Regions from separate parts of the Neobacillus sp. BP17 genome, predicted to be linked through region 3. Evidence: riboswitches for the same ligand, from Rfam matches in the RefSeq annotation. Region 3 holds a riboswitch; each other region holds the start of a gene.
The links. Region 3 has a riboswitch for cyclic di-GMP ahead of AC4QJR_RS05340 (anti-repressor SinI family protein). Riboswitches for the same ligand answer to the same signal wherever they lie in the genome.

Region 1: another riboswitch for cyclic di-GMP. It lies ahead of AC4QJR_RS23060 (anti-repressor SinI family protein); the one in region 3 lies ahead of AC4QJR_RS05340 (anti-repressor SinI family protein).
Region 2: another riboswitch for cyclic di-GMP. It lies ahead of AC4QJR_RS12175 (hypothetical protein); the one in region 3 lies ahead of AC4QJR_RS05340 (anti-repressor SinI family protein).
Region 4: another riboswitch for cyclic di-GMP. It lies ahead of AC4QJR_RS07035 (TadA family conjugal transfer-associated ATPase); the one in region 3 lies ahead of AC4QJR_RS05340 (anti-repressor SinI family protein).

Annotation. Positions count from the first base shown of each region.
Region 1 is NZ_CM184198.1:4,716,828-4,720,397, reverse strand. It holds gene AC4QJR_RS23070 (DUF421 domain-containing protein) at 1-258, opposite strand, end outside; gene AC4QJR_RS23065 (VanZ family protein) at 295-774, opposite strand; cyclic di-GMP riboswitch class I at 1,324-1,407, shown strand; gene AC4QJR_RS23060 (anti-repressor SinI family protein) at 1,436-1,585, shown strand; gene AC4QJR_RS23055 (lactonase family protein) at 1,685-2,746, opposite strand; gene mgrA (L-glyceraldehyde 3-phosphate reductase) at 2,902-3,570, shown strand, end outside.
Region 2 is NZ_CM184198.1:2,520,187-2,523,756, reverse strand. It holds gene AC4QJR_RS12185 (hypothetical protein) at 148-351, shown strand; gene AC4QJR_RS12180 (alpha/beta fold hydrolase) at 545-1,396, opposite strand; cyclic di-GMP riboswitch class I at 1,588-1,671, shown strand; gene AC4QJR_RS12175 (hypothetical protein) at 1,700-2,092, shown strand; gene AC4QJR_RS12170 (zinc-dependent alcohol dehydrogenase family protein) at 2,610-3,570, opposite strand, start outside.
Region 3 is NZ_CM184198.1:1,126,715-1,130,284, forward strand. It holds gene hutH (histidine ammonia-lyase) at 1-1,151, shown strand, start outside; gene AC4QJR_RS05335 (hypothetical protein) at 1,196-1,399, opposite strand; cyclic di-GMP riboswitch class I at 2,016-2,103, shown strand; gene AC4QJR_RS05340 (anti-repressor SinI family protein) at 2,134-2,256, shown strand; gene AC4QJR_RS05345 (helix-turn-helix domain-containing protein) at 2,347-2,673, opposite strand; gene map (type I methionyl aminopeptidase) at 2,944-3,570, shown strand, end outside.
Region 4 is NZ_CM184198.1:1,472,470-1,476,039, forward strand. It holds gene AC4QJR_RS07010 (spore germination protein GerPE) at 1-16, opposite strand, end outside; gene AC4QJR_RS07015 (spore germination protein GerPD) at 22-198, opposite strand; gene gerPC (spore germination protein GerPC) at 195-809, opposite strand; gene AC4QJR_RS07025 (spore germination protein GerPB) at 868-1,098, opposite strand; gene AC4QJR_RS07030 (spore germination protein) at 1,116-1,337, opposite strand; cyclic di-GMP riboswitch class I at 1,587-1,673, shown strand; gene AC4QJR_RS07035 (TadA family conjugal transfer-associated ATPase) at 1,721-2,869, shown strand; gene AC4QJR_RS07040 (fumarylacetoacetate hydrolase family protein) at 3,023-3,570, shown strand, end outside.

The DNA.
Region 1 (3,570 bases), 2.2 Mb from region 3:
AAATAAACCACCAGTATAAAGAACCACCAATACGATGGTTGTTGTCATTGCACCCTTCATTCCAAGGTGCTCATCTGATAATGGATGGGCAATAATATTACCAACAACTAAGGCGATAACGAAATCAAGTAATCTTAATTGAGAAATCGCACGCTGTCCTATTAGTTTAGCAACAATGAGCATAAAGAAGAATCCAATTACAGCTCTTAAGATCCACTCCATGAAATTAAGAGTTTCCTGAGCTTGCAAAAAATCCATTGAAGGCAAATAGTCACTCCCTTACCAATAATCGTCCTACTTATTATTATCTCGATTTAGCATTTTTAATATAAAAAATACCGATACAATACCGAATGAGTCAATAACTAAATCGTAAAACCGTCCATCTCTACCAAAAAACAATTGCAGGAATTCTGTAAAAAACGCAAAAATAATGGATATGCCAATAGAATATTTGTGACTTCTTATTAGATTGAAGAGAAGAAAATCCATGATCGCAAAACCAACAAAATGTCCTAATTTAATTTTAATAAATTCAGGATGAATCAAAGTTAAATCATTAAAATAAAAAAAAGACAAAAAATCAGGATTTGAAACCCACTTTAATCCAAAAGAATGTAAATATATTAGTCGCTCTATACTCTCAGTCCAGGTATTTACCAACAAAAATAGGCCCCATAAAATAATCAATAGGACTTTTATGAAAAGAAATCGTTTCTGTGTCTTTCTTTTCTTATCGATTCTACAGCTACCTTGTATCGGTTGATGATCCAAAATACTTGCTCCTAACTAACTATTATTTCTTAATCTACATTTTACCATTGTTCCTTTTAAAGAACAAACGGGGATATTCACATTAAAATAATCCAATAATGTACCACTTTCGTATTATAGGTGAATGAAATTTCTCTGGGTAAAATTAACTCCTCTCCGTTTACAAAATTCTACAATTTCTTTATAATGAACAAGGGGGGTTCTTTTTTAGGAACTAATAATTAGAAAAGAAGGGGAATCATGATATATCCACTAATAAAAGAAAGAGACAAGATTCACATTGTGAAGGATTCCAATCATTGTGCATGCGGTATAGTCTTTAACAAGGATCGGATTATTAATAGGAAGACCCTTAAAAAAATTAAATTTATTGAAATAGGTCAGGTAACATGTGAGAAATGTGTTTTAAAACTTCTAAACTACGATTAATTGGTTTATATAAATTTTGTCGAAATTCTGTCGATATTTTTGGAAATATTTTCATTTAGTTTCCATCAAGACTATAGTACTATTAGTTTATTCTATAATAATTTAATACTTTAATACTATGAATGACAAAGGCAAACCTTTCGAAAGATTGGGACGCAAAGCTACAGGTCTAAGGTTTTTAACTAGGATGGCTGAGTTACCTAAAATAGTAATCATTTTAGGAGGGTTAATTTTGTCTGCATTAACCGTTGAACAAGATATTGATACAGAATGGTTAGATCTTATTAATGAAGCTAAAAAGATAGGACTCTCTATTGATGAAATTAGGGATTTCCTAAATCGCTCCCTTGGATTAAAGACTATTGAACCGGAATATAATTAATAAGAGGGGTAATTGAGTGTTTAATTTTCGCAATATTCAATTGATTTAAAAAACAGCTTAACAAATTAATGAGCAATTTGTTAAGCTGTTTTTTTAATTTTAATAATTTAAAAACTTCACACAAACCGGATACGGAACCTCGATATCAGCCTGAATCAATGCAAGTTTTCCTGTGTTTTCATCTCGTGAAAACAAGACAAGGTTACTGGACTCTTGGTTCGACGCCACAATGAATTTCTCTGTTGGGTCGAACATAAAATCTCTCGGCCAATCACCTTCAGTGGAGGTGCGATCAACAAAGCTAAGTTCTCCCGTTTCTTGGTCTACACGGAAAACAGCAATACTGTTATGGCCACGATTACCCGCGTAAACAAACTGTCCATCAGATGAAATATGAATGGCGCTGCCTTGATTATTCTCGTTGAAATCTTCAGGAAGCGTAGAAATATATTGTTTTTCTGTAAAATGACCATTTTCCGAATGATAGGATAAAACAATCACTTCCGAACTAAACTCTGTCATGATATATGCATATTTTTGGTTTGGATGGAAAACTAAATGTCTTGGTCCGCTTCCAGCTTTTAATGGGAGAAAGTGCGCTTTTGAAAGTGTCCCATCACTGTTGACTGCATAAGTAATTAAAGCATCAATACCCAATTCAACCACTGCTAGATAATTCTCATCAGGGGTGATGCCGGCATAATGGGTATGCGGTTTCTCTTGTCTTGGGTCTGGACCAGAACCTTCATGTTTTATAATCGATGCGGCTGGTTGAATCGTGCCATCTTCCTGGTTAATTAAATAAGATTCTACCGATCCTTTATGATAATTGGCACTGAATGCATAACGGTTGTTACTGTCAACACTCACATGACAAGGTGATGAGCCCTGAAGTAACTGACGATTGAGCTCGGTTAATCCGCCTTCCCTGTTTATGGAATAAGCAACTACTCCTCCATTTTCTCCTTCTTTAACCACAGAATAGAGGTATCGATTGTCCTTACTGATCGTGACATAAGTTGGATTCTCTAACTGTGCAGCTGCAACTTGAATATCTTCGATTCTTTTCTTGTCCGAATTTAGTTTAAACGTGTAGATTCCTTCGCTGCCGCCCTTGGTGTATGTTCCTATATAACCGATAAATGTTTGGTTGTTTGTCATTTTTTTGGCTCCTCGAAAAATGTAGTCTGTTTATTTTATCAGAAATTTTATTTATTACTCAAATATAGAACCCGAATTGACTGAAAATTAATTTGATATGGTATAGTTTGGGTGTTAGTTTTATCAAAAAGTGAATAGAAATGAGGGAACCCCACATGGTTTACCAAGCTGCAGAAAATCGTTATGAATCAATGAAGTATAATCGGAGTGGCCGTTCAGGGTTATTACTACCGGCCGTTTCACTTGGACTTTGGCACAACTTTGGCGGTGTGGATACATATGAAAATGGACAGGCAATGCTGAAAAGAGCGTTTGATTTAGGCATTACCCACTTTGATTTGGCCAACAATTATGGTCCGCCGCCAGGTTCGGCTGAAGAAATGTTTGGTAGAATCTTAAAAACAGACTTTGCTCCATACCGTGATGAAATGATCATATCTTCAAAAGCGGGCTATACGATGTGGCCGGGTCCATACGGGGATTGGGGCTCAAGAAAATACTTGATATCTAGTCTAGATCAAAGTCTAAAACGAATGGGACTTGATTATGTTGATATTTTTTATTCCCACCGTCCAGATCCCAATACACCACTTGAGGAAACCATAGGGGCATTAGATTCTATTGTTCGTCAAGGCAAGGCGTTATATGTTGGAATCTCTAATTATAGTGCTGAACAAGCGTCAGAAGCTATCAAAATCTTAAATCAGTTAGGAACACCTTTGTTAATCCATCAGCCAAAGTATTCGATGTTTAACCGCTGGATAGAGGATGGCTTACAGGATGTGCTTCAGGAAAACGGGGTAGGTTCAATCGCTTTTAGTCCG
Region 2 (3,570 bases), 1.4 Mb from region 3:
TTAGGTTGTTACTTTAATGGTTTTATTGACTTTTAACTTGAAAGGATAAAAGGAAATTTGTAATGAGATGGTAAAATAGGTATAAAGATTGTAAAAAGAAGAAACGAAGCAGTTTAGCTTTAATTTGATTTATAAGGGGGATTAATAATGAAAAGGATTTGCATTCAATGTCAAACTGAAATGATAAACGATTGTAAAATAAATGTGGAATATGACTTATCTGGAATTACGATTAAACAAAAGCGTAAAGGATTATTCAAAAGTGCTTCTGCAAAGACTAAAGCATCTGTATGTCCAAATTGCGGTTTTGTAGCTCTTTATATTGAAGAGTACGAAAAATTTAATAAATAATTAGGGAGTTATTTGATAATTTAAGATTTAAGCTAAAAAAATGTTAATGTATATAAAACCATCTATAGAAAAAAAGCCGAGCATCCCAATTCAAAATAAAATGCTCGGCTTTTTAGATTGAAAATACTTAAACTAAACCTTGCCTAGCCACATCCTAGGTATCCATCCCTAATTCAATAGATTAACTTTCAATTTACCGAAGAAAATTCTCAATAAGGCTAATTTGCTCTTCCGTATTTAAAGCTGGGGCATGACCAAGTTTTGGAATCGTTACCATTTGACAGTTTGGTTTTTGCTTCATTTTTTCCGCAACATCAAGAGGAAGAACGTCGGAAATTTCTCCTCGAATGAGTAATATTTTTGATTGAATTGCTTCCCAGTAGTTCCATAAGTTTAGATCTTCTGTGTGCTGAAATTGCAAAGCAATGTTTGGATCATAATCAGGACTCATTCCACCCTCATCGCTTCTTCTACATGAGTATTGGGTAAAATCATTCCACTCCTCTTCATTCGAAAGACCAAATGTGGTATAAATGGTTTGATAATACTTCTTTAATTCACTAAAGGTTTTAAATTGCGGTGGATTCCCTACATAGCTAATAATTCGTTTAATGCCTTCAATATCCTGAACAGCATTTTCAGAAGCACCTGCTCCAATGTCATTTAAAACTAAATGTGAAATCCGGTTCTGATGATTAAGCGTTCCAGCAATACGCATTCCAATGGCTCCACCCATTGAGGTCCCAACCCATCGGACCCGTTCGATTCCTAAATGGTCCAATAATTGAATCGCCAGGTTACTGTAGTTTTCAAAACAATAGTCCTTTTCGGGGGAAGAACTCCATTGGCTCAATCCCCGCCCAATTGTATCCGGACAAAGGATATAGTAGTTTTGGGATAGATGGCGGGCTAAAGTATCAAAGTCTCGCCCATTTCGAGTTAAACCGTGCCAACAAACCACAGCTGGTTTCTGTGGATCTCCCCATTCTGTAAAATGAACTTCCATTCCATTAATCATTTCAAACCTAGATCTAGGAGAAGACATACAACCACCACCATTCATTTTTAATATTCCGACAATTAAATATTCGATTTACTGGCAAGAATCCCTTCTTCCACCTACTCACAATATATTTGAAATGGGAATTGATTTCTAATTTTTTCATAAAACGTCGGTATTTGTAGAACTTTATTTTGTAATTTTTGAAAAAATTGTAATATAATTTACATATCGTTTATAGATAAAGGCAAACTTTTCGAAAGATTGGGACGCAAAGCTACGGGTCTAAGGTTTTAAACTATGATGGCTGGGCTGCCTAAAATAGGACTTATTTTAGGAGGCTAGATTATGAAAAAAATCAATTTGGAATATGCAATACTAGATCAAGACTGGGGAGTTCAAGAACTTGACGATTGTATTCGCCTTCTTATTGATGTGAAATTAAATTGGGATAAAATGGACTTAGAGCCTGAGGTGAAGAATGCCTTTCCTTACTTTCATTTAATTGTTGATCTTTATCCAAACGGATATATTAACTATGAAATGTATCATCATTTTAGTAATTTAAAATTTAAAAGATTTTCGTTTTATAGTTGCTGTGGACAAAAAGAAGGAATGGTTTGTTCGTTCTTTAATCAATATGCAGCGGAAGTTTTTTGCGAAGTTCTGAAAAAAGAGGAGAAGATTAAACACTTCTTTACTTGGCATCTCTCTAATAACAAAAAGAGTGTTAACCAGTAATATTACAATGGCCTTGAATGGAACTTTTTTTGATTCTTAATATGATGGATGTTGTTAGAAGAGCTGCCAAAATTGGCAGCTCTGATTTTTCCGTTATAGCATCCTTTTTCCTTCAACGACCTTTTAAAGTGAGCCTCATTAGACTAATTTAAACTAGTAGAAATTTAAAATAGAATTGACTGTTTAAACCCTTCAACCATATTTAAATAAAATAAAATTTTTATGAAGTTCCCTTTCATATATTGAAATCCTGACAGCTAAGTCTTCCGTTCTTAAAACAAAATCTTTTACTCCAATAAATTCAGATTCAGCAATCAAATAGAATTGTGTTCCCTTTTTTAAACCTTTAAAGTTATTCTTTAACTTATATACCTTCATTATTTTAACTAGTTTCTCCCATAATCTTTATTAACACAGACATTTACACTATTTTATTGCTTTTTTGAGTCTGCTATCAACAAAAATCCAGTAATGCTCTTCAATTAGAATCAAATCTTATTCTAGAAAAAAAACAATTTTACCATTTATTTATCAATACAATCTTTCCAATTGCTTTATTAGATTCCAAAAAAGTATGTGCTTCATTTACTTGATCAAAATCAAAAACCGTTTCATCTACTAAAGGCTGAAGTTTCCCTTCCTCTACAAGATTCGATACTTTTCGTAATATGTTCCCATATTCCTGCCTTTTTTCCTTATTCATAATTTTTAAAATCATAAAGGTAATATGTAATGATAGTGCCTTAGCATGCAGAGGTGACAAATCATGCGTTGAGCGTGCTGCGATGGATAATACGGTTCCGTAAGTGGCAGCAGCTTGGAAAGATCGATCTAGGTTTTCGCCACCGACTGTATCGAACACAACGTCAAACCCTTTTCCATCTGTATGTTCTATTACATACTCCTCCACTGACTGTTCTCGATAATTAATGGCCACATCTGCACCTAAACGCTGTCCAATGTTTAATTTTTCCTCAGATGAAGCTGTAGTATATACTTTTGCTCCAGCTACCTTTGCTAGTTGAATGGCGACATGACCTACCCCGCCTGTAGCTCCATGAATAAGGACCGTTTGGCCGTTTTGAATATTCGCACGATTATAAAGTGACTCCCATGCTGTAATCGTTACGAGAGGAAGCGCCGCTGCTTGTGCCATCGTTAAATTTCTTGGTTTAATAGCTAGAAGCTGCACATCCGCAAGCATATACTCAGTTAGGGCACCGTCTGTTCCTTTCACACCACCTGCGCAACCAAAGACTTCATCACCAATCTTGAACTCTGATACTCCGTCTCCAACCTCTACAACTACTCCAGCTACATCGCCGTGTAATATCGCTGGAAATTCTGGTGCAATTGCAGATACCACTCCAGACCGAACTTTTGTATCAATTGGATTTACACTTGTTGCTTTTACATGAATAACAACATGCCCAGGAATTGCCTCAGGCTTATGAACCTTAGCCATCTCAAAAACAGAT
Region 3 (3,570 bases):
ATCTGGATATCATTCCTGTTATCCCACAGCAGGGCTCTCTGGGGGCAAGCGGTGATTTAGCCCCGCTTTCTCATCTTGCACTGGTTTTAATTGGCGAGGGAGAGGTATTTTACAAAGGGAAGCAAATGGCGGCTTTTGACGCACTCCAACAAGAGGGAATTTTGCCTTTAACCTTGGAGGCCAAAGAAGGTCTAGCCCTTATTAACGGGACACAGGCGATGACAGCTATGGGTGTGATCGGGTATTTGGAGGCAGAACAACTAGCACATGAAAGTGAGCTAATTGCAGCTATGACAATGGAAGGGTTAAATGGAATTATTGATGCATTTGCGGAAGAAGTTCATGTTGCTAGGGGTTATAAACAACAAATTGATACAGCCGCAAGAATCCGTGCTTATTTAAGTGATAGTTTATTAACTACACAGCAGGGCGAGTTACGAGTTCAAGATGCTTATTCTCTCCGCTGCATTCCACAGGTTCATGGTGCATCGTGGCAAGCTCTGGATTATGTGAAAGAAAAATTAGAAATTGAAATGAACGCGGCAACGGATAATCCATTAATCTTTGATAATGGGGAAAAGGTGATTTCTGGAGGAAATTTCCATGGACAGCCGATTGCTTTTGCAATGGATTTTATGAAAATTGCCGTGGCTGAACTGGCGAATATTTCAGAAAGACGGATTGAAAGATTGGTTAATCCGCAGTTGAATGATTTACCAGCATTCCTTAGTCCGCAACCTGGTTTGCAATCTGGGGCAATGATCATGCAATATGCGGCAGCAGCACTGGTATCAGAGAATAAAACACTTGCTCATCCAGCTAGTGTCGATTCCATCCCATCCTCTGCTAATCAGGAGGACCATGTAAGTATGGGTACAATAGCATCAAGGCATGCCTATCAAATTATCCAGAATGCACGAAGAGTTGTGGCAATTGAACTGATTTGTGCGATGCAGGCGGTGGAGATTCGCGGGATTGATAAAATGGCTGCAAATACTAGATTGTTTTACGACAAGGCACGCGAACAGGTAGCATCCATTAAACAAGATAGGGTATTCTCAAAGGATATTGAAAAAGCTGCTTATTGGCTTAAGTCAATCGATTTTTCACCATTTATTAGAAACTTAAGGATTGAAAAGGGACAATTCTAAAAATGATTTCTTCATAAAAAGAAGGCGTGAGATGCTCACGCCTTTTATTCTGTCTGATCATTTAGTAAGCGGGCAGTATCTCCTCGATACTCATCCTCGTTTTCTACACGATTTTTAAACGCTTCACGTACAACTAGGAATTCTTCGTCACCAACTGCTTCTTTCGCATGTTTTTCTGTTAAACTGCCTTCCGGGAAGTTTCCTGGATGGTTTTTCTTTTTATGTTCAAAATGTTCTCCACGTGCCAATTACAACACTCCTTTCGTCTACGCAAGTATCATTCCCGAAACAGAGTGAAATAATTACTTTTTTAATTCCTTCCACAAAAAAGAAAAAGCTGAATGACAGTGGAATCTTTTTAATAGATTCAATCTTCACCAGCTTTTTGTTTGGTGGAGTCTGGCTTGCATATGCGATCCAAAAAATACCCTGCAAACACAATAAATGCAATCGGAATTGAAAAATTCAACACATGGATAAAGGTCATTGTATGAAATCACCACCTACTCTAGAATATTAATAATATTCGGAAAATTATTTTATTGTTTACATTATATGCCAATTTTCACGGTTTAGACAAATATTTAAGTTATATGTTGGAAAAGTATTTTGGTTTTGGTTAACGAAGGGAATAAACAACAAGCTTTTTTCCAAAAATTAACTATTTTGACAGATGGTGTTTAGATTAAAAGTCTTAATTGGGATATTTTTGTAGAAATATGGTATAATTTGTTATAAATAATTGTGTGAAAATTTAATCAATACGACAAATTACAACAACCAACTAAAATAGGACTAGATATAATATCAATAAAGATTAAGTAAATTGTCCTATCGAATTCAGTGACTTAAGGTTTATTAAATGTCAGAAAAAGGCAAACCTGTTGAAAAGCAGGGACGCAAAGCCGAGGGTCTAAGGCAGGTTTTTTGCTAGGATGGCCGGGCTACCTGGAATACATTCTGTATTTTAGGAGTGAGTAAAGTGGTTATTACGAAAAATGAATTTGAAGTAATCGATCAGGAATGGATTGCACTCATATTGGAAGCAAAGGACTTAGGGTTATCCATAGAAGCAGTTCGTGATTTCTTGGTCACAGAGAGATGATAAGACACACATGGCAGTACAAAAAAAGCATTCTACACAAAAATAACTTTTTTGTAGAATGCTTTTTTTTTCAATAAGATTGTTTTATTTCTACTTATCATTTTGATTAATTCGCCATTTGTTAAATTCAAGGAAATCTCGAAATTGTTCCTTAGAAACGCCCGAATTCATTGCGTCCTTGACTAGATTCATCCAATCAATATCTAGTTCCTCTTTATTAATCTCTTCATGTATCAAGTGATCTACAGGAATATTTAAAACAACAGCGATTTTTTCTAGAAACTTTATAGAAGGATTCTCTTGTTTGTTATTTTCAAGGTTACTTAAATAAGATTTAGCCACACCTGCTTGAGCAGCAAGTTCGGAAAGTGACATCTTTCTATCTAAGCGAAATTTTTTTACGCGATCACCAATCATTAGTCTCACACCCAATTATTATTCACTCTACATTAATTCTATCAAAAAGAATAAGAAAGCACCATATTAAGAACAAATTAATAAGGAAAATATGTACTTTATGAAATAATATAGATAAAGTATTTTTGAAAAAATATCAGGATAGAGTTATATTAAAAGTGTTGCCTATTGCGGCATGTTTTATAATTTATTAGTGGTATGTTTTTAGTCGAATAACAATTTTGATTTGCATACATAAAAATAAATAAAAAGGAAGGGGACCCTACAATAATGATTGTCCTTAAATCACAACGTGAAATAGAAGCAATGAAAAAGGCAGGGGAAATTCTAGCTGCCTGTCATAAAGAAATAGCTAAATTGATTAAACCAGGTATTACCACTTGGGAAATTGATGCCTTTGTGGAAGAATTTCTTAAGAAAAAAGGTGCGACTCCAGAACAAAAAGGCTATAAGGGCTATGAATATGCGACATGTGCAAGTATAAATGACGAAATATGCCACGGCTTTCCACGGAAAGAACCTTTAAGCGAAGGGGATATTGTGACGGTAGACATGGTTGTTAATTACAACGGTGCGCTAGCTGATTCTGCCTGGTCCTATGCAGTTGGGGACGTGTCAGAGGAAACGGAGCGTTTATTAAAAGTAACAAAGGAAGCACTGTATAAAGGGATTGAACAGGCTGTTGTCGGTAATCGAATCGGAGACATTGGGCACGCAATTCAAAAATATGTTGAAAGCGAAGGGTTTTCAGTTGTAAGAGATTTTATTGGCCACGGAATTGGCGCAGTAATTCATGAGAAACCGGATGTACCTCATTATGGACTGCCAGGCAAAGGGGCAAGAATCAAAGAAGGGATGGTCTTTACAATCGAGCCCATGGTTAATGTAGGACGATAT
Region 4 (3,570 bases), 350 kb from region 3:
AGGTTCTCTGCAACATGTTGTTCACTCCGGTGATAGCGGAACAAAAGGACCTATAATTAATGATTCCGCAGGGGTATCAAAAGTAGAGGCTAACTGGATTGTTTCTGTATCTCCCACCATTACTAACGAGGAACTTGCCACCCCGGTGATTTTGATGTTTTGGACAAAGAGTTCACGGTTATAAACTACAAAGTTCATTCTGTATGCATCCCTTTCAGGTTATCAGGTAAATTACTAAAAAAGACCATTACCCCGTTTTGTATTTCCTTCTTTAATGCTTCAATAATTAAATCATCTGAAGGGGCATCTGCAATCGTGCGATTGTCCGCAGGATGGGTGTTTAAATGATGTTCTATCCTACTCGGAAGCTGTTTAATGATGTCTTGTTTTATGAATGCTAAATACTCGTCATTTGGCAGAACGTTCAATTCTCTCTGAGTAGCTTCCACCATAGGAGGTAAATCCGATTCTAAATATCTATAAATGGCTTCCTCGATTTTCATTGATCTTTGCATTTGATCTTTTGGTGATATTGGGGTGGATAAGGATTGATTTTGTACGGCAAAGTCTTCAATTCCTGCTAATTCGGATGGATTTAGACCAATGTTTAACGTACCTTCAAGAGTCTCTACCTTTAGTTGATCAAATTTATACTCAATTTTGTCTACATGGATGGCCTGTTTTTCATATAATTGTTTGATTTCTGCTTGCATTTTTTGGAGAGTGCTCTCTAAAGACTGAATTCTTTGCTCCTGAGCTTGAATACACATCTGCAGCCATTGAAGATATTGGGAATAATCCTGATACATGTAATCACCTCACAATTATTTCTCCAATAAACGTATTGATTATCATAAGATCGGCGGCCTATTTATCCTGTTTTCTTACTGCGGCTTGTAGGGGCACTGATGGTGTCCCTAATAAAGAGCCTGAAGATTTGATTGTTTGTGGTGCAGGTCCAGTAAATCCGCCAGTATTATATAAATGAGCCATCGGTTTAATAATCCCAGCACTGCCTATTTGTAAGACTGAGGAATTGGTAATCCCGCCAATTTTTATGAAATTAATCTGAATGGACTGCTGGATATAAAAGTTCATTTAAAATCACCCATTCATTAAGCATTAAGTGCAATCCCTTGATCGTAAACATCTGAATCACTTGTATTAGTTGAACTTACATTATTTTGAAGTTGTAAGCTTTCCCCAGTGTTAAAGGAACCAGCGCCAGAAAATGTTTTTGCGGTAGAAAATGGCATAATTTTATATACATCGCCAATATGGAAAACAGAACTGCTGCCAAGCGTAATGACCTGTGCAACTCCAACAATTGCTGGCATTTTCAACACCCTTTTTTCATAGTATCTTCTACATCCTATGTATGGGTAAAGGTAATGTGATTGATACGCCCAAAATTATTGAAATCAAGAATCGTATACGATTTTTAATATTCATTTGTAGAACGATCGATTAGAAATAGTTATAATTACCTATTTGCTTGTACAGAAAATAATAAATAAGTTGGGTTTTCGGTTGTTTAGAAAGGGACTATTATATGAGTAAGAGATCAGTCGGAAATAAACACTGTTTCTCGATAAAGGCAAACCTGATGAAAATCAGTGACGCAAAGCTATAGGGGCTAAGGTGCATTTGCACTAAGCCAGCCAGTTACCGAAAGATTAGGGTGTTTCATAATGGATATTCATGTCTGCATAGTTGTTCTATGTATCTATGGATATTCTATGAATTCTATCCCCCCTTTGGTAAAGGCGGGACTATCTCTATTTTATGGAGGTGGAAACTAATCGACTACTTAACCTGTTTTGGACCCATAAATCCCCTTATTTTAGATGAAGATGTTTCAGAGGTTATGGTAAATGGACCTAACCAGGTGTACTGTGAACGTAAAGGAAAATTGGTATTAACGTCAGTACAATTCCGTGACAATGAACATGTCAAGACAATGATAGACAAAATTCTTGCCCCACTTGGATGGAAAATCGATGAAAGTTCGCCAATGGTAGATGCTAGGCTGCCTAATGGCTTACGTGTTAATGCCATCATTCCTCCCCTTGCATTAAATGGACCAGCCATTACAATCAGGAAATTTTCAAAGGATCCCTACCAAATTGAAGATCTAATCAACTTTGGGACAGTGACAGAAGAAATGGCATTTTTTCTAGATGCATGCGTGAAAGCCCGCTTGAATATGTTTGTTAGCGGTGGTACGAGGTCTGGTAAAACAACCACTCTGAATGCCCTTTCCAATTTTATACCTGATGAAGAAAAAATCGTAACGGTTGAGGATGCTGCCGAAATTCAGTTGGGACAGGGTCATGTAATCTCACTAGAACTTCGACCTTCCGAAATAAAAGGTAAAAGAGCCATTTCGATTCGAGAGCTTCTCAAGAAATCGTTACGAATGAGACCTGACCGTGTTATTATCGGAGAAATCCGTGGTGGAGAAGCGCTTGATATGCTTCAGGCAATGAATTCTGGCCATGATGGTTCACTTGCTACAGGGCACTCATATAGTCCAAGGGATATGATTAGCCGTTTGGAAACCATGGTCCTTTTAGCAGGATTGAATAATTCTATTAAAGACATTCGAGAGCAAATTGCAGGAGCAATCGATGTGATTATCCAGCAAACTCGTTTAATGGATGGAACAAGGAAAATTATCAATATTACTGAAGTTCAAGGAATGGAAGGAGAAAATATCGTTCTGCAAGACATCTTTTCCTTTAAACAAAAAGGAATTAATTCTGAGGGGAAAATTATTGGACAACTTATACCGACTGGTGTCCGCCCCAAATTTTATGATCGCCTAGAGGCATCAGGGATTCATATTCCAGCGTCATTGTTTAAATAATCTCAGGTAATAAGAGGCATTAAATTTATGAATGGTTAGGGGCTGAATTTCCTTTAAATAGGGTTCGGCTTTTTCTTGTTCACTAAATTTGTTCGAGGGAGTTATTTCTTTTAATATATTAATTGTGAGACAATCATATTGAGGTGAAAAAGAGTGAAATTTGTGACAGTAGAATATAACAATGAATTGTTCGTTGGATTGCTTGACCAAACTGAGGCCGCAGTCCTTTTGTTAAACCTTGCTGAAGAAGAAAGAATGGGCATAAGAAGTTTTCCTCCTTCCCTGCTTAAATGTATCGACTTAGGAGATCTCTTTATTGAAAAGGTGAAAGAGGTTCTTGATTGGGTTACTAATTGCGGACAAACTTCATCTTTTTACGTCCCAATTGAACAGGTAACTTTGCTTGCTCCTATTCCGAGACCGAGTAAGAATATTTTTTGTGTAGGGAAAAATTACGCAGAACATGCGATTGAAATGGGGAGTGAGGCCGATATCCCTGAACATATTATGGTCTTTACAAAAGCACCAACAACAGTTATTGGGCCTAATGAAATGGTCCTAAATCACAAAAATATAACGGCTCAACTTGATTATGAAGGCGAGCTTGCCGTCATCATTGGTAAAAAGGGGCGGGCAATAAAAAAAGATGAGGCATTGGATTACATTTTTGGCTATACCATTATTAATGATGTAACCGCACG